3 regions of the Streptomyces sp. CA-294286 genome follow, and region 3 is predicted to be linked to each of the others. Evidence: riboswitches for the same ligand, from Rfam matches in the RefSeq annotation. Region 3 holds a riboswitch; each other region holds the start of a gene.

Region 1 (7,167 bases), 4.9 Mb from region 3:
TGGATGTCGAGATGATTGGTCGGTTCGTCCAGCAGCAGTTCGCGCGGTTCCTGCGCCAGGGCACGGGCTATCTGCACGCGCTGGCGCTCCCCGCCGGACAGGGTGTGCCAGGGCTGGTCCGCCCGGTCGGTGAGGCCGGTGCGCTCCAGCGCGGTGCGTACGGCCTCCTCGTCCGCAGCGCTCGTCGGAGTCCAGGCACGTCGGTGCGGGATGCGGCCGAGGCGTACGACGTCGGCCACCGTCAGTTCGACGAGGGTGTCCGCATGCTGCTCGACGACGGCCACGCGCCGTGCCACGGCGCGACGGCCCCAGTCGCCGAGCGGACGCCCGTCGAGCGTGACGACGCCTGTGGCGGGGGAGAGGACCCCGGACAGCAGCCGCAGCAGTGTCGACTTGCCGGAACCGTTGGGTCCGAGCAGCCCGGTCACGGTGCCGGCCGCGGGGGACAGGCTGACGCCGTCGAGGATCAGCTGCCCGTCGACGGTGCGGCTCACCCGGTCGGCGGCGAGGGCGGGGGGACGGCCGGGCGTCCGTCCGGAAGCGATCCGTCCGGGACCGTGCGAACGGGCGCCGTCGTTCCCCTGTGCCGTGCCGAAGGTCTCAGGCCCGGTGCCGTCGTTCCTCTGCGCCGTCCCCGAGGCCCCCGGTCCGGTGCCGTCGTCCGTCGTCCTGGCGCCGGTCGTCATCGCATCCTCCTCGTGCGGTACAGGATCAGGACGAAGGCGGGGACGCCGACCAGCGAAGTCACCACTCCCACGGGCACCTCCTGGGGGTCGAGGACGGTACGGGCCAGCGTGTCGGCCCACACCAGGAACACCGCCCCGGCGAGCGCGCTGACCGGCAGCAGCCGGGCGTGCCCCGGACCGACGAGTGCGCGTGCGGCGTGCGGCAGTACCAGGCCGACGAAGCCGATCGCACCCGCGGAGCTGACCAGGGCGGCGGTCAGCAGGGCGGTCACGCACAGCAGCACCAGTCGGGTGCGCGCGACCGCGATTCCCAGGGTTGCCGCGGCATCCTGGCCGAAGGCGAAGGCGTCCAGGGTCCGCCCGTACCCCAGGCAGACCGCCAGCGCGAGTGCCAGTACGGCCAGGCACAGCCCCACGTCCGCCCAGTCGGCCCCGCTGAGCGATCCGAGCAGCCAGAACAGCACGCCCCGGGTGGTCTCCGCGTCGGCGGCCGTCATCACCACGAACGAGGTCAGCGCGGAGAACAGCTGCATCGCGGCGACTCCGGCAAGCACCACCCGGTCCGTCGTCCCGCCCAGCACCTGGCTGAGCAGCAGCACCAGCGCGAACGAACCGACCGCGCCCACGAAAGCGCCGCCCGACACGGACAGCGCTCCGCCGCCGACGCCGAGGACGATCACCACGACAGCGCCGGTCGACGCCCCGGAGGAGACGCCGAGCACGAAGGGGTCGGCGAGGGGGTTGCGCAGCAGCGACTGCATCACCGCGCCGCACACGGCGAGACCGGCGCCGCACACCGCGGCCAGCAGGGTGCGCGGCAGCCGCAGGTTCCAGACGATGCCCTCCCGGAGGGGCGTGAGTTCCGTCGTCCCCCAGCCCAGACGCGAGGCGACCACGGACCAGGCGTCGCCCACGCCGAGGTCCGCCGGACCGATGGTGAGGGCCACGGCGACGGACGTGACGAGCACCGCCACCCCGGCGCCCAGGCCGATCGCCCCGCGTACCGCCCCGGCGGAGCGCGGCGAGCGGGCCCGGGGGGTGCGCAGCGCGGTGGTCATCCGGCGAGCCCGTGCTCGCGCAGGGCAGCGGCCACCTTCTCGACGCCCTCGACGGTACGGATCGTCGGATTCATCGCCTGGCCGCTGAGCAGTACGTACCGCTTCTTCCTGACCGCCTGCATGTTCCTGGTCGCCGGGTTCGACTCCAGGAACGCGATCTTCTTGGCGGCCGACTCGGCGGTCTGCGACTTGCGGGTGAGGTCGCCGATGACGAGGACGTCGGGATCGCGGTCGGCGACGGTCTCCCAGTTGATCTGCGGCCACTCCTGCGTGCTGTCGTCGAAGACGTTCTTCATGCCGAGTGCGTTGCTGATGATGCCGGGCGCACCGCAGCAGCCCGCCATGTACGGGGACTCCTGGTTCGCGAACCAGTACAGGACGGTGGTTCTCCCGTCGCGCCTGCCGGCGACGGCCTTCGCCACCCGGCCCTCCAGCTCGGACACCAGCTTCTCGCCCCGTTCCGGGACGCCGAACACCTGCGCCAGCTCCCGCACTTCGCGGTAGACGGTGTCCATCGCCAGGGGGGTGGTCCGTGAGCCGTCGCCGTCACCGCTGTTGTCCTTGCCCTCGCAGTCGGTGGGCGACAGGTACGTCGCCACCCCGAGCTCCTCGAACTTCTGCCGGGGGGCCACTCCGCCCTTGCCCAGGACGGAGGCGAAGGACGACGCGACGAAGTCCGGTTCGGCGTTCAGGACCTTCTCGAACGACGGCCGGTTGTCGGCGAGCCGGGGCACCTTCGCGTTCGCCTGCTCAAGGCCCTTCATGACGGGATCGGTCCACGTGGCGGTTCCCACCATGCGGTCGGCGAGGCCGAGGGAGAGCAGGATTTCGGTGGTGCCCTGGCTCAGGGAGACGGCTCGCTTCGGCGGGGCGTCGACCTTCGTCTTCTGCCCGCAGTTGTCCAGCGCGACGGCCTGCGCCCCGGAGGCGGCGGGCTTTCGGGGTGAGCCGGAACCGCATGCGGTGAGCAGCAGCGCCCCGGACAGGAGCATGACGGAACAGCGGGTGGTACGTGACACATGCACAGAGGCGGCCTTCGCAACGTCAGGACCCGATCGCGGGGTCCATGCGGACGGTTGGGTGCCAGCAGGTCTTCGGACTCGGGATCACCCGGACGGAACGCCTTCCCGGACCCGGCCGTGACCGACCGACGTCCAGTGGCTGCTGCCCCGCCCGTCACCCATACCGCTGCGCGTCAGTTCCGGACTCCCACCGGATTCCCCGACTCGTGCACGCGTACCGTCGCGTTCACGTGTTTGACTGGCGTCCGGAAGCTACCATGCCGCCCGCACGCCTTACGTGCCCGTGACGAACGCCACTTGCCCGGTCCCGCCGGTCGGCGACGACGGGGACCGGCGACGAGCGCGCACCGTACGAGGACGACCGGCCGACGGACCACCGGCCGACCGACGGACCACCGGTCGCCGGTGGACCCGGCCGCGGCGGGCCCCCGGATTCAGCTCCGGCGGCGCAGCCGGGCCGCCGCGACGATGCCCAGGACGACGCCGACGGCCAGGACCAGCAGGCCCCGGAACCAGACGTCGCGTTCGATCTGGGTGGCCAGCAGGATGCAGGAGAGCGCGCCGAGGACCGGCAGGACCGTCGGCGCCCGGAAGTGGTCGTGCCCCACCCGGTCGCGGCGCAGCACCAGGAGCGACGTGTTGACGAGGAAGAAGACCACCAGCAGGAGCAGCACCAGGGTGGAGGCGAGGGTGGCCACGTCACCGGTCAGGGCCAGGAGCAGCGAGAGCGCGCCCGTCGCGGCGATGGCGGCCCACGGGGTGCGCCGGCCGGGCAGGACCTTCGTCAGGAAGCCCGGCAGCAGACCGTCCTGGGCCATGCCGTAGGCCAGCCGTGACGACATGATGCCGGTGAGCAGCGCGCCGTTGGCGACCGCGACCAGGGCGACCGCGCTGAAGACCTCCGGGGGCACACCGCCGGCCGCCCGGACCACCTCCAGCAGCGGACCGCTCGATTCGACCAGCTTCGCGGTCGGAACGGCCGCCGCCGCGGCGGCACCGACCAGGGCGTACACCGCGCCCGCGGTGATCAGGGCGCCGAAGAGCGCCCGGGGGTACGAACGCCGCGGGTCCCTGGTCTCCTCGGCGACGTTGACGGACGTCTCGAAGCCGACGAACGAGTAGTAGGCCAGCACCGCCCCGCTCAGCAGCGCGGCCAGCGGGCCCTTCTCGGCGGTGCCCAGGTCGGTCAGCCTGCCCAGGTCCCCGTCGCCGCGCAGCACGATCCAGACGCCCAGGCCGATCACCAGCAGCAGTCCGCCCACCTCGATGACGGTGGCGACGACGTTGGCCCGCGTCGACTCACTGATGCCCCGCGCGTTCAGCAGCGCCAGCGCGGTCAGGAACACGATCGTCACGAGGACCAGGGGGAGGGTGAAGAACTCGGTCAGGTAGTCGCCGCCGAAACCGCGGGCCAGAGCCGCCACCGAGACGATGCCGGCGGCGAGCATGCAGAACCCCGCGAGGAAACCGGTGAACGGCCCGTACGCCCGGGTCGCGTAGTGGGACGAACCCCCCGCGCGCGGGTACTTGGTCACCAGTTCGGCGTACGACGCGGCAGTCAGCAGCGCCAGGCACAGTGCGGCGATCAGCGGGGCCCACACCGCGCCCCCCGAGTCGGCCGCGACCTGGCCCACCAGGACGTAGACGCCGGCGCCGAGAACGTCGCCGAGGATGAAGAAGTAGAGCAGCGACGTGGTCAGGGTCTTCTTGAGCGGCGTTCCCGAGGAAGCTGCCGGGGAATCCGACGTTTCGAACCGGTCAGGTGGATTTTTCACGTGGTGCCGTATACCCCCTCGGGCGTCCGGCAGACGGCAGGTCCCCCGGACGCCGGAGACGGGAGCGCGGACGACGAGGGGCCGCGGACGGCCGGTGCGTGCCGGGGTGCCGCGCGGCCGGTGAGCGCGTGGTGGTGCCGCGACGACACCTTTGCACCGGTACGGCACGATGGGTGCGACACGACGTTTCCCCGGCCGCACCGGCCGCCGTCACGCGGAAGGACAGCACGTGGAGCCGACGCCGGGAGAGCCCGCCCCGGACGAGCCCGGCGGGCCCGTCCCCGCCCGGGCCGCACGGCCCGAGCAGCCGACGCTGTTCGGGTGGCCGGACGACGACCCCGTCCCGCCCGTGCCGCAGCCGTTCCGGGACAGCCCCCAGGCACGTCGGCTGCTGGACGTCCGGGAGGTCTACGCGGAGCGCGCCGCACTCGACTCCCCGCGCGGCCGGCAGATCATGTCCCGGCTGCCGGGAGTGCGGGTGACCGAGGTGGAGAGCCACTGGCGCATCCCCTCCCTCCACGGCAACGACGGCAACGTCTCGCGATGGGTGCGGGTGAAGACCGAGACCCTCGTCCTCGGGGTCAAGCACTCCCTCTCCACCCGCCCGAACGGCCGATCGGCCGACTGGATCGCCCCGGGCCCCTCCAACGGGTGCGCGATGTCCTGCGCCTACTGCTACGTCCCCCGCCGCAAGGGCTACGCCAACCCCATCACGCTGTTCACCAACATCGAAGCGATCGTGGCCCACGTCCGCCGCCACGTCCGGACCCAGGGGCCCAAGACGACGCCCAACCAGTGCGACGCCCACTCCTGGGTCTACGACATCGGCGAGAACGGCGACTGCTCCGTCGACGCCCTGGTCTGCGACAACACGGCGGACCTCGTCGCCGCGTTCCGCGGTCTGCCGACGGCGAAGGCATCCTTCGCGACCAAGTTCGTCAACCCCGACCTGCTCCGCCTCGACCCCCAGGGGCGCACCCGGGTGCGGTTCTCCCTGATGCCTCCCGACGACGCCCGCCTGCTGGACATCCGCACCAGCCCCGTCGCCGAGCGGATCGCGGCGGCAGCCGACTTCCTCGACGCGGGCTACGAGGTCCACTTCAACCTCTCGCCCGTCGTGCTGCGCCCGGGGTGGCAGCGGGACTGGGCCGAACTCCTCGTGCACCTGGACGACGTCCTGCCGGAACGGGTGAAGGAGCAGGCGGCGGCGGAGATCATCATGCTGACCCACAACGAGGCCCTGCACGAGGTCAACCTCGGCTGGCACCCACGTGCCGAAGAGGTGCTGTGGCAGCCCGCGGCCCAGGAGACCAAGCGCTCGCAGAACGGGGCCCTCAACGTGCGCTACACGCCGCAGGTCAAACAGCAGTCGCTGGCGAGGCTGCGGCAACTGCTGTCCGCGCACGCGCCGTGGCTGCGCATCCGGTACGCCTTCTGACGGACCGCCGGGGGCCGCTCCGCGGGCGCGCGCCCGCGTTCCGCCGTACCCCCGCTCCTGTGGCCCGCGGCACCCACCGCGGCCACAATGGCGGGGTACCCGCACGGGCGGCCGTACGGGCCCGGCACGGCGACGGCCCCGTGCCGCGAACCGCAAGGGGAACGACATGCGGCTACGGACCAGCGACCTCACGGCCCCCGGGTACCGGCGACGCCGCCACGGACACGGATTCGGCTACCTCGACACCCGTGGCGAGCGCCTCACCGACGCCCGCGAGCTGCAACGCGTGCGCGCCCTCGTGATCCCGCCCGCCTGGCGGGACGTCTGGATCTCCCCTCGCCCCAACGGCCACATCCAGGCCGTGGGCACCGACGAGGCCGGCCGCCGCCAGTACCTCTACCACCCCCTCTTCCGCGAGCAGCAGGAAGCCGCCAAGCACGCACGGGTCCTGGAGATGGGCGCGGTGCTGCCCGAGGTGAGACGCGAGGTCGCCAAGGGCCTCGGAGGCTCCGGCCTGAGCCGCGAGAGGGTGCTCTCGCTCGGCATCCGCCTCCTCGACGTCGGCTTCTTCCGCGTCGGGGACGAACGGTACGTGCGGTCCCACGACTCCTACGGCCTGACCACCGTACGGCGCGACCAGATCACCGGCCGCCGCGGAGGAGTCGTCTTCGCCTACGCGGCGAAGAGCGGCACCCGCTACTGCCGCGCCATCGACGACGCCGAGGCGTGCGCCGCCCTGCGGGCACTGCTGCGCCGTCGCGACGGCGATCAACGGCTCTTCGCGTACTGGGAGGGGCGCCGCTGGCACCCGATCGACGCCGGCGACCTGAACGAGCACCTGCGCCGTCTGGCCGGCCTGGACGTCACCTGCAAGGACTTCCGCACCTGGCACGCGACCGTACTGGCCGCCGTGGCGCTCGCCGTGTCCGCACCGGTGGCCGGCGCCTCCCCCGCCGCCCGGAAGCGCGCCTGCGCGCGGGCGGTCCGCGAGGTCGCCGGCTACCTCGGCAACACCCCGGCCGTCTGCCGCTCCTCCTACATCAACCCGCGCCTCTTCGAACTGTTCGACGAGGGGAAGACCATCGCCCCGTCCCTCGCCTCCCTCGGCTCCGTCTCCCGGACGGGCGCTCTCGCCACCCACGGCCCGGCGGAGGCCGCCGTCCTGCGCCTGCTGGGGTCATAACCTTC
Region 2 (7,167 bases), 4.1 Mb from region 3:
GAGCAGGGAGTTGCGCATGCCGGTCCTGGCGACGCGGGCGCGCAGCGCCTCCCAGCGCTCCGGCCAGGTGAACTCGACGCCGTAGTGGTCGGGGTGCAGGATGCCGCGGGCGGTGCGGGTCTTCTCCCAGGCGGGCAGCGGACCGGAGCGCTCCGCGAGGTCGCAGGACGCCTCGTACGCGGCGAGCATGATGCGCTCGGCGATGCGGGTGGAGAGAGCCGCCGCCTCCGGGGAGTCGAAGGGGAGCTTCAGCTTGAAGAAGACGTCCTGGAGGCCCATGGCGCCCAGGCCGACCGGCCGCCAGCGGGAGTTGGAGTTCCCGGCCTGCTCGGTCGGGTAGAAGTTGATGTCCACGACGCGGTCGAGGAAGGTCACGGCGGTGCGGACGGTCTCGTCCAGGCGGTCCCAGTCGATGTCGCCGCTGTCCAGGACGAAGGCGCCCATGTTGACGGAGCCGAGGTTGCAGACCGCGGTCTCGCTGTCGTCGGTGACTTCGAGGATCTCCGTGCAGAGGTTGGAGGAGTGGACCGTGTGGCCGGGCTCCGCCGTCTGGTTGGCGGTGCGGTTGGAGGCGTCCTTGAAGGTCATCCAGCCGTTGCCGGTCTGCGCGAGGGTGCGCATCATGCGGCCGTACAGCTCCCGGGCGGACATGGACTTCTTGGCGAGACCCGCGGCCTCCGCCTTGCGGTATGCCGCGTCGAACTCCGCGCCCCACAGGTCCACCAGCTCGGGGACGTCGGAGGGGGAGAACAGCGACCACTGGCCGTCCTGGTCCACGCGGCGCATGAACTCGTCCGGGATCCAGTGCGCGAGGTTCAGGTTGTGGGTGCGGCGGGCGTCTTCGCCGGTGTTGTCGCGGAGCTCCAGGAACTCCTCGATGTCCGCGTGCCAGGTCTCCAGGTAGACGGCCGCGGCGCCCTTGCGCCGGCCGCCCTGGTTCACGGCCGCGACCGAGGCGTCCAGGGTCTTCAGGAACGGCACGATGCCGTTGGAGTGCCCGTTGGTGCCGCGGATCAGGGAGCCCCGGGCGCGGATGCGGGAGTACGAGAGACCGATGCCGCCGGCGTGCTTGGAGAGGCGTGCGACCTGGTGGTAGCGGTCGTAGATCGAGTCCAGCTCGTCCAGCGGGGAGTCGAGGAGGTAGCAGGACGACATCTGCGGGTGGCGGGTGCCGGAGTTGAAGAGCGTCGGCGAGGACGGGAGGTAGTCCAGGCGGCTCATCAGGCGGTACAGGGAGGCGACTTCGGCGACCGCGCGGTCGCTGTCGTCCGCGGCGAGGCCGGCGGCCACGCGCAGCATGAAGTGCTGCGGGGTCTCGATGACCTGGCGGGTGATCGGGTGGCGCAGCAGGTAGCGGCTGTAGACCGTGCGCAGGCCGAAGTACTCGAAGCGGTCGTCGCCGTCGAGGTCGATCAGTTCGTCCAGCGTGGCCGCGTGCCGTGCCACGAAGTCGGCCGTGCGGTCCGCGATGAGCCCTTCGCGGTGGCCGACGGCGACGGACTCGGAGAAGCAGCCCACGCCCTGCGTGGCGGCCTCGTCCCGGATCGTGCGGGCGAGCAGGCGGGCGGCCAGGCGGGAGTACGCGGGGTCCTCGGAGATGAGCCCCGCCGCGCCCTCGGTGGCCAGCTCCCGCAGCTCGGCGGCGTCCGAGCGCGCGTTGCGGCCCCGCAGGGCGGCGGCGGCGACCCGGCCGGGGTCGGTGTCGGGAAGGTCGGCGGTCAGGTCGGTGAGGGTGCGCAGCAGCGCGGTCCCGGGGGCGTCCTGAACTGCGTCCTGTACCTCGGTGCTGGCCGGGTCGACTGGCGCGATGGTCACGTGGGGGCTCTCCCTCGCTCGGCGCGGGGCCTTGCGGCAGGGGGGAGCGGGGGCGCGCGGGCACACGGCACCCCGGAACGAGGGCACGCGCCGCCTGGCGTCCACCGGCCCAACCGCGAGGCCCGGACGTATCGGTATCCGGTTCGGTCGAGCCGGATGAGCTGTCGGCAGGTCGTCGGACTTGGCGGTACGCAAATGCGCACATGACACACCGTTGCGGGACAGTTCCGGATTCGCACCGGATTCCCCTGCGGCGACAGCGAGCACGAGCATACATGTGGTGGGTCCTCGTTGGAGAACCCCCCACATCTAGTGTCGCGTGTCGTTTCGGCCGGGGCCCGGGGGTTGCCCTTGGGGCAGGGCAGGGCGCCGGTGGAAGCGGTCCTGAAGGGGTCTACAGGGGCCGCTCGTAGGTCAGCAGGGTCAGTCCGGGAACGGGGTCCCAGTCCCTTTCCGGGGTGCGCAGGAAGCCGAGCCGCTCGTAGATGCGGTGTGCTCCGAGCATCGTCGGCTGGGTGGACATCACCAGTCGTACGACGTCCTGCTCGGCTCGGGCTCGGGCGATGCAGGAGCGTACGAGGGCCTCGCCCGCGCCCCGGCCGCGTCCCCGGTGGGCGACGGCGAGCATGCGGAACTCGGCCTCGCCGGGGACGGCGATGTCCTGGAGGGGGCTGCCCTGGGGTGCGTAGGTGACTGTGCCGAGGGGCTTGCCGTCGGCGTCGGCGGCCACGAGGAGCTGCGCGTGGGCGGCGCGGAAGGCGGCGTCGCGCAGGACGGTCAGGTACGGGTCCCGCTCACCGCCGCCGAGGAGGCCGTCGTCGAGGTAGGCGCGGGCGGTGATCTCGCCGACCTCGTCGTACTCGTGGGGTTCGGCGGGCCTGAGGGTGAGGTCCTTCGCGGTGCACACAGTCATGGGGGCAGTGTGCAACGGCGACGGCCCGGCGCCCCACCCCGTTTCGAGGGGCGGAACACCGGGCCGCACGGGTGCTTGCGCACTGTGCTCAGCAGCAGCGGAAGCCCTGCCTGGGGTCGCCCTCGCGGGCGTCGGTACGGCTGCGCTCGAAGGCGCGGCGGGTCATCACGGGTGCGTGGGGGTCGTGGGTCCGGGCGTGGGCGACGTAGTGGTCGTACGCCGCTTCGCCGGTCAGCTCCCGTACGTACCAGCGGAGCCGGGCGAGCCGGTGGCGGAGCGCCGCGGTCTTCACACCCGCTCCTCGGTCCTGCGGGCGCCGCCCTCCGGGCCGAGGCCGGCCGCCGCGAGCTCGGCCTTCTCCTCCTTGGTGGCGATGAGGGAGGCGGGGGCGACGAACGTGGACTCGACGTACGGGGTTTCGCTGACCTTGATGCTCTCCGGGTGGCGGATCGCCTTGACGCAGGCGCGGCCGGACTCGAAGAGGACCACCACGATGAGGACGGCGAACAGGACGGACAGGACGCCGTCCACGGTGGAGTTGGTGACGATGGTCTCCATCTGCTCGCGGTTCTTGGCCAGTTTGAACGAGGGGAGTCCCTTGTCGAGGGCGTCCTGGTACTCGGCGCGCTGGGTGAAGAAGCCCACCCGCGGGTCGGCGGAGAAGATCTTCTGCCAGCTTGCGGTGAGGGTGACCGCGACGTCCCACAGGAGCGGAACGCCCGTCACCCAGGCCCACTTGAGGCGGCCGGACTTGATGAGCAGGGTGGTGCAGACCGCGAGGGCGACGGCGGCGAGCAGCTGGTTGGCGATGCCGAACAGGGGGAAGAGCTGGTTGATGCCGCCGAGCGGGTCGTGCACGCCGACCCACAGGAAGTAGCCCCAGGCCAGGACGACGATGGCGCTGGCGATCCAGACGCCGGGCTTCCAGCTGACGTTCTTGAAGGGCTTGTAGACGTTGCCCAGCATGTCCTGGAGCATGAACCGGCCCACGCGCGTGCCCGCGTCGAGCGTCGTCAGGATGAACAGCGCCTCGAACATGATCGCGAAGTGGTACCAGAAGGCCTTCATCGCGGCCCCGCCGAAGGCCGCGGAGAAGATCTCCGCCATGCCCAGTGCGAACGTCGGCGCGCCGCCGGTGCGGTGCAGCAGGCTCTGTTCCTCGACGTCCTTGGCGGCTTGCGCCAACTGTTCGGGGGTGATGGAGAACCCGAGGTTGCCGACGGCGGTGGAGGCCGCCTGGACGGTGTCGCCCACGACGCCCATCGGGGAGTTGACGGCGAAGTACAGGCCGGGATCGATGATGCAGGCCGCGATCAGCGCCATGATCGCCACGAACGACTCGACCAGCATGGAGCCGTAGCCGATCGTCCGGATCTGCGTCTCCTTCTGGATCATCTTCGGGGTGGTGCCCGAGGAGATCAGCGCGTGGAAGCCGGAGAGCGCGCCGCAGGCGATGGTGATGAAGACGAACGGGAAGAGCGAACCGGCGAAGACGGGACCGGTGCCGCTGGAGGCGAACTCGGTGATGCCGGCCATCTTGAGGTTCGGCAGCGCGATGAGGACGCCGACGGCGAGCAGGGTGACGGTGCCGATCTTCATGAACGTCGACAGGTAGTCGCGCGGGGCGAGCAGCAGCCATACGGGCAGGACGGACGCCAGGAAGCCGTAGACGACCATCCAGATGACCAGCGTGCCCGGTTCCAGGGTGAAGGTGCTCGCCCACGACGACTCGGCGACCCAGCCGCCCGCGACGATCGCCAGCAGCAGCAGCGCGACGCCGATGAGCGAGACCTCGCTGACCCGGCCGGGGCGCAGGATGCGCAGGTACAGGCCCATGAAGAGGGCGATCGGGATGGTCATGCCGATCGAGAAGACGCCCCAGGGGGACTCGGCGAGCGCGTTCACGATGACCAGGGCCAGCACCGCGAGCAGGATGATCATGATGGCGAAGACGGCGATCAGCGCGGCGGCGCCGCCGACCGGGCCGATCTCGTCGCGGGCGATCTGCCCCAGCGAGCGGCCGTTGCGGCGGGTGGAGAAGAAGAGCACGACCATGTCCTGGACGGCGCCCGCGAAGATCACGCCCGCGACGATCCAGATCGTGCCCGGCAGGTAGCCCATCTGGGCCGCCAGCACCGGTCCGACGAGCGGGCCCGCGCCGGCGACGGCCGCGAAGTGGTGGCCGAACAGGACCCGGCGGTCGGTAGGGTGGAAGTCCACGCCGTCGTCGAGGCGTTCGGCCGGTGTGGCCCGCGTCCGGTCGACCTTCAGGACGCGGTTCGCGATGAACTTCGAGTAGAAGCGGTAGCCGATGGCGTACGAGCCGAGGGCCGCCGCGAGCATCCAGACGGCCGACACCTCCTCGCCGCGCGAGAGGGCGAGCACCGCCCAGCCGGCCGCACCGACGATCGCCACGAGGGACCAGATCACGATCGACCGGGGCGACAGCCTGCGCGAGGCGCCCGGTCCGGGGGAGGCCCCGCTCTGCTCGGTCTCGGCTGTCGGTCTCGGCTCTGCCATGACGGTCCGTCCCCTCGCGCGATCATCCTCGTGACGTGCGCGAAATCTAGGGGGTGCGACCGTGCTGTGTAACCCCCCGTCCGCATATCGGTACGGACACGGGGGGACCACCGCAGGTCACAGGCGTACCGGAGCCAACCGGTGTGAGGGTGGGAGCCGCTGGGGACGCTGTCGTCGTCGGGCGTCAGTCCTGCGGGCGCTGGAGCCTCGCCACGAACTTGTACCGGTCGCCGCGGTAGACCGACCGTACCCATTCCACCGGTTCGCCGTCCTTGTCCAGGGAGTGCCGGGACAGCATCAGCATCGGCAGTCCGACGTCCGTGCCGAGCAGGCCGGCCTCGCGCGGGGTGGCGAGGGAGGTTTCGATGGTCTCCTCGGCCTCGGAGAGGCGTACGTCGTAGACCTCGGCGAGCGCGGTGTAGAGCGAGGTGTACTTCACCAGCGAGCGGCGCAGGGCGGGGAAGCGCTTGGCGGACAGGTGGGTGGTCTCGATGGCCATCGGTTCGCCGCTGGCCAGGCGCAGACGTTCGATGCGCAGAACGCGGCCCCCGGCGCTGATCTTGAGCAGCCCCGCGAGGGTGTCGTCGGCGGTGACGTACCCGATGTCCAGCAGCTGCGAGGTGGGTTCGAGCCCCTGAGCCCTCATGTCCTCGGTGTAGGAGGTGAGTTGGAGCGACTGCGAGACCTTGGGCTTCGCGACGAAGGTGCCCTTGCCCTGGATGCGTTCCAGCCGTCCCTCGACGACCAGTTCCTGGAGGGCCTGGCGGACGGTGGTGCGGGAGGTGTCGAACTCGGCGGCGAGGGTGCGCTCCGGGGGCACCGGGGTGCCGGGCGGGAGGGTCTCGGTCATGTCGAGCAGGTGCCGCTTGAGGCGGTAGTACTTCGGGATGCGGGCGGTGCGGGTGGCCGGGGTCGCGGGGCCCGGCGGGGCGCCCTGTTCCAGTTCGGTCTCCGTGCCCGCCGTGCTGCCCCCGTCGGTGATCATGGTCAGCCTTTCCGGTTCCTGCGCTGCTGCCGTCACCGGCTCCTCCGTCTGTCGCGGCTCACATGGATGGTGGCACGGTCCGCCGCGCGGGGCTCCGGCTCCGCGCGATTCCTTCTTATACACCGCGTCGCCTGTGTGCGCGGTGGCCGGAGAGGCCTTCCGGTGCTGGTGCGAGCCCCGAGGTGTCGGTCCGATAACGGACGCATCGCGGCGTCTTACACACCCTTGACACCCCAAAAGGTCTAGGCCAAGCTCCAGCTACTGGTCTAAACCATTAAAGACCAGATCCCAGTCCCACAGGCCGTACTTCGTGCGTTGTCCTCGCGGTGGGCGGGGGGTTGCAGGCATCCCTGAGCAGGAGAGTGGCGTAATGAAGCGCAAGCTCATCGCGGCGATTGGCGTCGCCGGCATGATGGTCAGCGTCGCGGCATGTGGGTCGGACAGCAAGTCCGGTGGCGACACCAAGGCCGACGGCCCGAAGACCGTCACCGTCTGGGTGATGGACGGGTCCGCTCCGGCGCCCTGGATCGAGGCCGTGAACAAGGAGTTCCAGGCCAAGCACAAGGACGTCAAGGTGGACGTCAAGATCCAGAAGTGGGACGGGATCCAGGAGAAGGTCACCACCGCCCTCTCCGAGGACACTCCGCCGGACGTCATCGAGCTCGGCAACACCCAGACCGCGGGCTACGCGGCCACCGGCGGTCTCGCCGACCTGACCGAGGACAAGGCCAAGCTCGGCGCCGACGGCTGGAACAAGGGCATGCTCCCGTCCGCCGAACTGGACGGCAAGCTGTACGCCGCCCCGTGGTGGGCCGCCAACCGCGTCGTCGTCTACGACAAGAAGGCGTTCAAGGACGCGGGCGTCACCCCGCCGAAGACCCGCGACGAGTGGATCGCCGGCCTGGAGAAGATCAAGGCCACCTCCAAGGGCAAG
Region 3 (7,167 bases):
GTCCACGGGCCCGACGGACGGCCTCCAGGGTCACCTTGACCGAGGTCGGCGACTTGGCGAGGAGCGTCTCGGCGGCCTCCTTCGCCGCCCGCACCCCGGTGTCCGTGAGTCGGCCGACGATCTCCTCCGCCGTGTCCGCCGCGAAACAGTGGTCGATCCACTCACGCGCTCCGTCCAGCAGACCGTCCTGCGGGGCGTCGGCGGCCCGCAGGCGCACCGCCTCCCGCGCGGGTGCGACCGCCAGGTCGCCCACCAGGCCCGCCAGGCGGTCCGACGGTACGAAATGGTCGGCGAGGCCGCACAGCAGGGCGTCGGCGGCACCGACGGCCGTGCCGGTCAGCGCCAGGTACGTGCCCAGCTCCCCGGGGGCCCGGGCCAGCAGATGCGTACCGCCGACGTCCGGAACGAAACCGATGCCCGTCTCCGGCATGGCGACGCGGGAACGCTCGGTGACGACGCGCACGCCGCCGTGCGCGCTCACGCCGACGCCGCCGCCCATCACGATCCCGTCCATCAGGGCGACGTACGGCTTGGGGAAGCGTGCGATGCGCGCGTTCAGCCGGTACTCGTCCCACCAGAACGCCTCCGTCGCCCGTCCGTCACCGTCCCGCGCGTCGTCGTGAATGGCCCGGATGTCTCCCCCCGCACAGAGCCCCCGCTCACCCGCGCCCGAGAGCACCACGGTCTCGACGGCGGGGTCCGACTCCCAGGCGGCGAGCGCGGCGTCCAGGGCGCGGACCATGGGGTGGGTGAGTGCGTTGAGGGCACGGGGGCGGTTGAGGACGAGGTGCCCCGCGCGGCCCTCGACGTGTACGAGCACGGGGGCGTCTGCGGGGTGTACGTGCTGCATGCGCTCAGCCTTTCGGAGACGGATCGGTCCGGTGGCCCGGTGCGGACGGCGCAGCGGGGGCGGGCGGGCCGAGCTGGACGTGGCGGGGCAGGGTCGCCTCGGCGGCTGCCTCGCGCAGGCTTTCGCTCGCCTTCTCGATCCACATGATCGAGAAGGCTAGTCGACGCCCGAACCGGTCCCGACGGGACGGCCGAACCGGTCCCGACGGGATGGCCGAACCGGTCCCGACGGGATGGCCGAACCGGTCCGGTGGACCCGCCGGACCGGACCCGGACCGGACCCGGACCGGACCCCGACCCCGACCCGCCGGACCGGCCGACCGTCGTAGGGTCGTGCGTGCGCTGCTCAGTGCGCGTTCTCCGTGGGGCGCAGGTCGCGCGGGATCCACGCCCACGTCACCGCCGTCGCGCCCAGGGTCAGCACCGCACCGGCCAGGAAGGCCGGGGTGATGGCCGTCGTGTAGGCGGCCGAGACCGCGTCCAGCAGGGTCCGGCCGGCCTCGCCGCCGAGGGAGTGTGCGACGTGTGCGGCCTCGCCGACCGAGTCCCGTACCGAGGCCGCCGTGCCGCCGTCCAGGTCGAGGGCCGGGAGCCCGGCGCGGTAGAGCGCGGTGGCCAGGCTGCCCAGGATGGCGACGCCGAGCGCCGCGCCCAGCTCGTAGCAGGTCTCCTCGACGGCCGCCGCACCGCCGACGTCGTCGGCCGGCGTGGCGGCCATGAGCGTCACCGAGGCGACGGTGGTCGCGATGCCGACGCCCATGCCGAGGACGGCCAGGGCGACTGCGACCGCCGGGTAGCCGATGTCCGTGAACCGCTGGACGGTCCACGGCATGGCGAGGCCCGCGGTCATGACGAGCAGGCCGATTCCCAGGACGTGCCGGATCGGGAACCGCTGCATCAGGGCCGGGGTCACCATGGACGTGAGGACCAGGCCGAGCGAGGCGGGCAGCAGGCGCACGCCGGCTTCGAGCGGGGTGTAGTCCTGGCCGTACTGGAGCCACTGGGTGACGAGGAAGAGCACCGCGCCCATGCCGACCATGCCGAGGAAGATCGCGGTGGCGGCGACGGAGAAGGCCCGGTTGGCGAAGAGCCTGACCTGCAACAGGGGATTCTCCAGACGGAGCTGGCGGCGCACGAAGACCGTGAGGGCGAGCGCGGCCAGCGCGAGGAGCGCCCACGGCAGGGGGTCCGCGAAGCCGCTCTTGCCGAGCTGCTTGATGCCGCCCGCGAGGGCGAGCATGCCGACGATCGACTGGCCGACGCCCCACCAGTCCCACCGGCCGCTGCGCGGCGCGTACGACTCGGGCAGGAACCGGGCGCCCAGGGCGATCACCAGGGCGGCCACGGGAATGTTCAGCAGGAACGCCGAGTGCCAGCCGAAGTCCTCCACCAGCAGCCCGCCGACGACCGGGCCGAGCGCCATGCCGCCACCGAAGACGGCCGCCCACACGGCGAACGCGAAGGCCCGCTCGCGGGCGTCGGTGAAGACGTGACGCAGGATCGACAGCGTGGACGGCATGATCGCCGCACCGCCGACTCCGAGCAGCGCACGGGCCGCGATCACGTGCCACGCCTCGGTGGAGAGCACCGCGAGCAGCGAGGCCAGCGCGAAGAGGACGAAACCGGTCAGCAGCATCCTCTTACGGCCCAGCCGGTCGCCCAGCGCTCCCGCCGTGACCAGCAGCCCGGACAGGGCCAGCGCGTACACGTCGATGATCCACAGCTGCTCGACGGAACCAGGTTGGAGGTCGGAGACCAGGGACGGGAACGCGACGTTGAGGATCGTGGTGTCCATCGCGATCAGCAGCAGGCTGCCCGAGAGGATCGCCAGCACGACCCACCGTCGCGGATCGAGACCGGAGCCGAGCCGCCCGGGATCCGGCCGGGATTCCGCGTGCGGGGCGGTGGACCCGGCGTCGGGCCGGGCGGCGGGGGAGGACATGGCGCTTCCATTCGAGACAGAGGTGACGTTGTTGAGACGCTACTGTCTCACAGTGCCTGTCGGTGTCTCAAGGTCGTTTCCCGATGACCGCACGACGGGCGAAGAAAAAACGCCTGGCGGCAGGCGGGTGCCGGACCGCACCATGTCCTGATGCTGATCAGAGAAGCCACCGCCGACGACTGGGCCGCGATCTGGCCCTTCTTCCACAAGATCACCGCGGCCGGGGACACCTTCACCTTCCCCACCGACCTCGACCGGGACGCGGGGCGCGGCTGGTGGATGCTCAACGCGCCGAACCGCACGGTCGTCGCCGTCGACGAAGCGACCGGCACGGTCCTCGGCACCGCCAAGATGAACAACAACCAGCACGGGAACGGCGCCCACGTCGCCAGCGCCAGCTACATGGTCGACCCCCGGCACGGCGGCCGCGGCGTCGGCCGTGCCCTCGTCGAACACACCCTCGACTGGGCGCGCGACAAGAAATTCCGCGCGATGCAGTTCAACGCCGTCGCCGCGACCAACACCCATGCCGTACGCCTCTACGAACGCCTCGGGTTCCGCATCGTCGGCACCGTTCCGGAGGCCTTCCACCACCCGGTACAGGGGTACGTCGCACTGCACGTCATGCACCGACCGCTGTGAGCGGCCCGGCGGCCGTGCCGCGGCTCGCGCGGTGAGGCGAGCGGGAGGGCCGGGCGGGCCGTGACGGCGCGTCCGGCCCTCCCGCCGTGGCTCAGCTCCCGCGGTGACCGTCGTCGGGGCCGGGCCGGTGCGTCTCCCGGTCACCGCCGCGGGAGCGGGTCACGGCGCGCTCCCGCCGGTCGGAGTCCGGGGCGGGGCGGGCGGCCTCGCGCGGCTTCCCGCGCGGGACCGGCTCCGCGGAGCGGGCGGCTTCGGCGCGGATCATCGCGTTCAGGGCGAGGAAGGGGTCGATGGGCATGGTGGGAACATCCTTCGCGGTACGGAAAGGCCCTGCGCGCACCGGGGCGGGCAGGCGGACGCGGTGCACCGGCGGACACGGGCGCGCCGGTACGGGGCCCTTCAGCAGCGCAGGACCGCGCAGCGCACGACGTACGGGGCGGGGCCCCGGGCCGGTGCGGTACCGGCGGGCGCCCCGGTCCGCGGGAGGTGCACCGGGCGGACCCCGACGACGACGGCGGGCGGACGGTGCCGCGGCCAGGACGGAACCACCGTGGGACGACGAGCACTGCCCGCCTGCGGCCGGAGTTCGGTGTCGACGGACCCGTCCGGCACCGCTTCGCCCTCACCGGCCGCACCGGGAAGCCCGGCGGCCCCGTGGAGCCCGGCCGTCCCGGGGAACCCCGCCGCCCCGGAGGAACCCGCGGATCCGAGTGCTCCGACCTGCTCCGACACGCCGGACGAGGACGACCCGCTCACGGCCTCCGCGTCGGCGGAACCGCCCGCGCCGCCCCCCGACGGCAGCGCGAGCACGGCGGCGCACGCCAGCAGCGCGACGAGCGCACGCCACGGGCTCGTCCTTCGACGGAGTCGGGGGCGGAGTGCGGCGGACATGGGGCACAGGTGCCCCGGCCGGGCGGCGGTGCGGCCCGACGGGAGGACAATTCGCCCGGTCGGGGTAGGCCGGATGGCGGAGGGCGGGCCTACCGTCGGTAGCGCGGGGAGGAACTGCCGTACGCCGACGAGCGGTTGTCCACCAAGGGGGTGAACCGCACGCACGAGGGGTTAGGGTGGCGTCGCAGCTGGTTCGCTCCGTCCGCCAGGCGGAAGCGTCGCAAGAGGGAACCCGGTGGAAATCCGGGACTGCCCCGCAGCGGTGAGTGGGAACGAAAGCCGTCATACGCACTGGGCCAGTACGAAGGGGCCCGGGAAGCGGCGGCCGGTAGGTGTCCGGGAGGCAACAGGCCCCGGCGTGCCCGCGAGTCCGAAGACCTGCCACTGCCCGTGCGCCCATCCGTGCGTACGGCGATCTCGGCGGCCTCGTGGGAGGGCCGGTGGGAAGCAGGCGGACGTTCGCGCGCACACCAGTCGTACGCGCTGCTCCGTGGCCTCCGCGCCTGCTCCGGCCTCCTCGCACGCGTCGCCCGGGATCACCCGCGACTCGCGAAGGAGAGTTCCGTGGCAGACCCCGACGCCACCCCCACCCCCACCCCCACCCCCACCCCCACCGTGCCGCAGCCCCTCCGGGCCACCCTGCACGGCTACCCCAGGCAAGGCCCCCGACGTGAACTCAAGAAGGCCACCGAGGCCTACTGGGCGGGCCGCTCCGGCGCCGACGAACTGCGGGCCGTCGCCGCGAACCTGCGCCGGGACGTCTGGCGGGAGCTGGCGGCAGCCGGAATCGACGAAGTCCCGGTCGGCGACTTCTCGTTGTACGACCACGTGCTGGACACCGCCGTCACGCTCGGGGCGATCCCCGGGCGGCACCGCCGCGCCTGCGCCGACGACCCGCTCGACGGGTACTTCGCCATGGCCCGCGGCACCGCGGAGGCCGCCCCGCTCGAAATGACCAAGTGGTTCGACACCAACTACCACTACCTGGTGCCCGAGTTGGGCCCCGGTTCGGTCTTCGCCGCCGACTCGTCCCGGCTGGTCGAAGAGGTGCGCGAAGCCCTCTCGCTCGGCGTCGGCGAGGTCCGGCCCGTGCTCGTCGGGCCGGTCACCTTCCTGCTGCTCGCCAAACCCGCCCCGGGCATCGACAACGGCTTCGATCCGCTGACCCTCGTCGACCGGCTGCTGCCCGTGTACGCCGAGATCCTCGCCGATCTCCGCGCCGCCGGGGCGAGCTGGGTGCAGCTCGACGAGCCCGCCCTCGTACAGGACCAGCCGCCGGCCGTGCTGAACGCCGTCGCCCGCGTCTACCGCGACCTCGGCGCTCTCGCCGACCGGCCGCGGCTGCTCGTCGCCTCGTACTTCGACCGGCTCGGCGACGCGCTGCCCGTCCTCGCGCAGAGCCCCGTCGAAGGGCTGGCGCTGGACTTCACCGGACCCGCGGCGGCCAACCTCGACGCACTGGCCGCCGTCGGCGGACTGCCCGGCAAACGGCTCGTCGCCGGCGTCGTCGACGGACGCAACGTGTGGATCAACGACCTCTCCCGGTCGCTCGCCACCCTGGCCACCCTCCTGGGCCTCGCCGACCGGGTCGACGTCGCCCCTTCGTGCTCGCTGCTGCACGTGCCGCTCGACGCGGGAGACGAGCAGGACCTCGCGCCGGAGGTCTCCGGGTGGCTCGCGTTCGCCCGGCAGAAGACCGACGAGGTCGTCGCCCTGGCCCGCGCCCTGCGCGAGGGGACCGACACCATCGAAGCGCGGCTCGACGCCAACCGGGCGGCGTTGCGCGCCCGCACCGCCTCCGCCCTCGCCCGTGACCCCGCGGTCCGCGCCCGGACCGCCGCCGTGACCGCGGCCGACGCGCACCGTGACCTGCCGTACGCCGCACGCGCGCCTCTCCAGCAGGCCGCGCTGGGACTGCCGAAGCTGCCGACGACCACCATCGGCTCCTTCCCGCAGACCGACGAACTGCGCTCCGCACGCGCCGCGCTGCGGACGGGAAGGATCGACGCCGAGACGTACGACGCCCGGATCGCCGCCGAGATCCGCGAGGTGATCTCCTTCCAGGAGAAGGCGGGCCTCGACGTCCTGGTGCATGGCGAGCCCGAACGCAACGACATGGTCCAGTACTTCGCCGAACGCCTCGACGGCTACCTCGCCACCCGGCACGGCTGGGTCCAGTCGTACGGCACCCGTTACGTCCGGCCCCCGATCCTGGCCGGGGACGTCTCCCGGCCCGCGCCGATGACCGTGCCGTGGACCTCGTACGCCCAGTCCCTCACCGACAGGCCGGTCAAGGGCATGCTGACCGGCCCCGTCACCATGCTGGCCTGGTCCTTCGTACGGGACGACCAGCCGCGGGGAGAGACCGCCCGGCAGGTCGCACTCGCGCTGCGGGACGAGGTGGCGGACCTGGAGGCGGCGGGGAGCTCGGTCATCCAGGTGGACGAGCCCGCACTGCGCGAGACCTTGCCGTTGCGGGCGGTGGACCGTGCGGCCTACCTCGCGTGGGCCACCGACTCGTTCCGGCTGGCCACCAGTGGCGTGCGGGCGTCCACACAGATCCACACGCACATGTGCTACGCGGAGTTCGGCGAGATCATCGCCGCCATCGACGACCTGGACGCCGACGTGATCAGCCTGGAGGCGGCCCGCTCGCACATGCGGATCGCCGAGGAGCTGGCCGAGGTCGGTTATCCGCGCGAAGTGGGACCGGGGGTGTACGACATCCACTCGCCCCGGGTTCCGGCGGAGCGGGAGGTGTCCGACCTGGTGGACCGCGCGCTGCGGGCCGTGCCGGCCCATCGGCTGTGGATCAATCCGGACTGCGGCCTGAAGACCCGCGG

Evidence for each region. Region 3 has a riboswitch for cobalamin ahead of metE (5-methyltetrahydropteroyltriglutamate--homocysteine S-methyltransferase). Riboswitches for the same ligand answer to the same signal wherever they lie in the genome.
Region 1: another riboswitch for cobalamin. It lies ahead of ACQPZG_RS08705 (ABC transporter substrate-binding protein); the one in region 3 lies ahead of metE (5-methyltetrahydropteroyltriglutamate--homocysteine S-methyltransferase).
Region 2: another riboswitch for cobalamin. It lies ahead of ACQPZG_RS11795 (ribonucleoside-diphosphate reductase subunit alpha); the one in region 3 lies ahead of metE (5-methyltetrahydropteroyltriglutamate--homocysteine S-methyltransferase).

What each region holds. Positions count from the first base shown of each region.
Region 1 is NZ_CP192005.1:889,063-896,229, reverse strand. Features, by position in the region: gene ACQPZG_RS08715 (ABC transporter ATP-binding protein) at 1-686, opposite strand, end outside; gene ACQPZG_RS08710 (FecCD family ABC transporter permease) at 683-1,744, opposite strand; gene ACQPZG_RS08705 (ABC transporter substrate-binding protein) at 1,741-2,736, opposite strand; cobalamin riboswitch at 2,813-3,003, opposite strand; gene ACQPZG_RS08700 (APC family permease) at 3,201-4,454, opposite strand; gene ACQPZG_RS08695 (spore photoproduct lyase family protein) at 4,855-5,979, shown strand; gene ACQPZG_RS08690 (DNA topoisomerase IB) at 6,146-7,162, shown strand.
Region 2 is NZ_CP192005.1:1,628,432-1,635,598, reverse strand. Features, by position in the region: gene ACQPZG_RS11795 (ribonucleoside-diphosphate reductase subunit alpha) at 1-1,815, opposite strand, end outside; cobalamin riboswitch at 1,965-2,088, opposite strand; gene ACQPZG_RS11790 (GNAT family N-acetyltransferase) at 2,210-2,728, opposite strand; gene ACQPZG_RS11785 (YbdD/YjiX family protein) at 2,817-3,020, opposite strand; gene ACQPZG_RS11780 (carbon starvation CstA family protein) at 3,017-5,248, opposite strand; gene ACQPZG_RS11775 (GntR family transcriptional regulator) at 5,433-6,233, opposite strand; gene ACQPZG_RS11770 (extracellular solute-binding protein) at 6,604-7,167, shown strand, end outside.
Region 3 is NZ_CP192005.1:5,756,791-5,763,957, forward strand. Features, by position in the region: gene ACQPZG_RS30170 (enoyl-CoA hydratase/isomerase family protein) at 1-850, opposite strand, end outside; gene ACQPZG_RS30175 (hypothetical protein) at 855-995, opposite strand; gene ACQPZG_RS30180 (MFS transporter) at 1,196-2,791, opposite strand; gene ACQPZG_RS30185 (N-acetyltransferase family protein) at 2,942-3,433, shown strand; gene ACQPZG_RS30190 (hypothetical protein) at 3,525-3,731, opposite strand; gene ACQPZG_RS30195 (hypothetical protein) at 3,833-4,324, opposite strand; cobalamin riboswitch at 4,496-4,724, shown strand; gene metE (5-methyltetrahydropteroyltriglutamate--homocysteine S-methyltransferase) at 4,940-7,167, shown strand, end outside.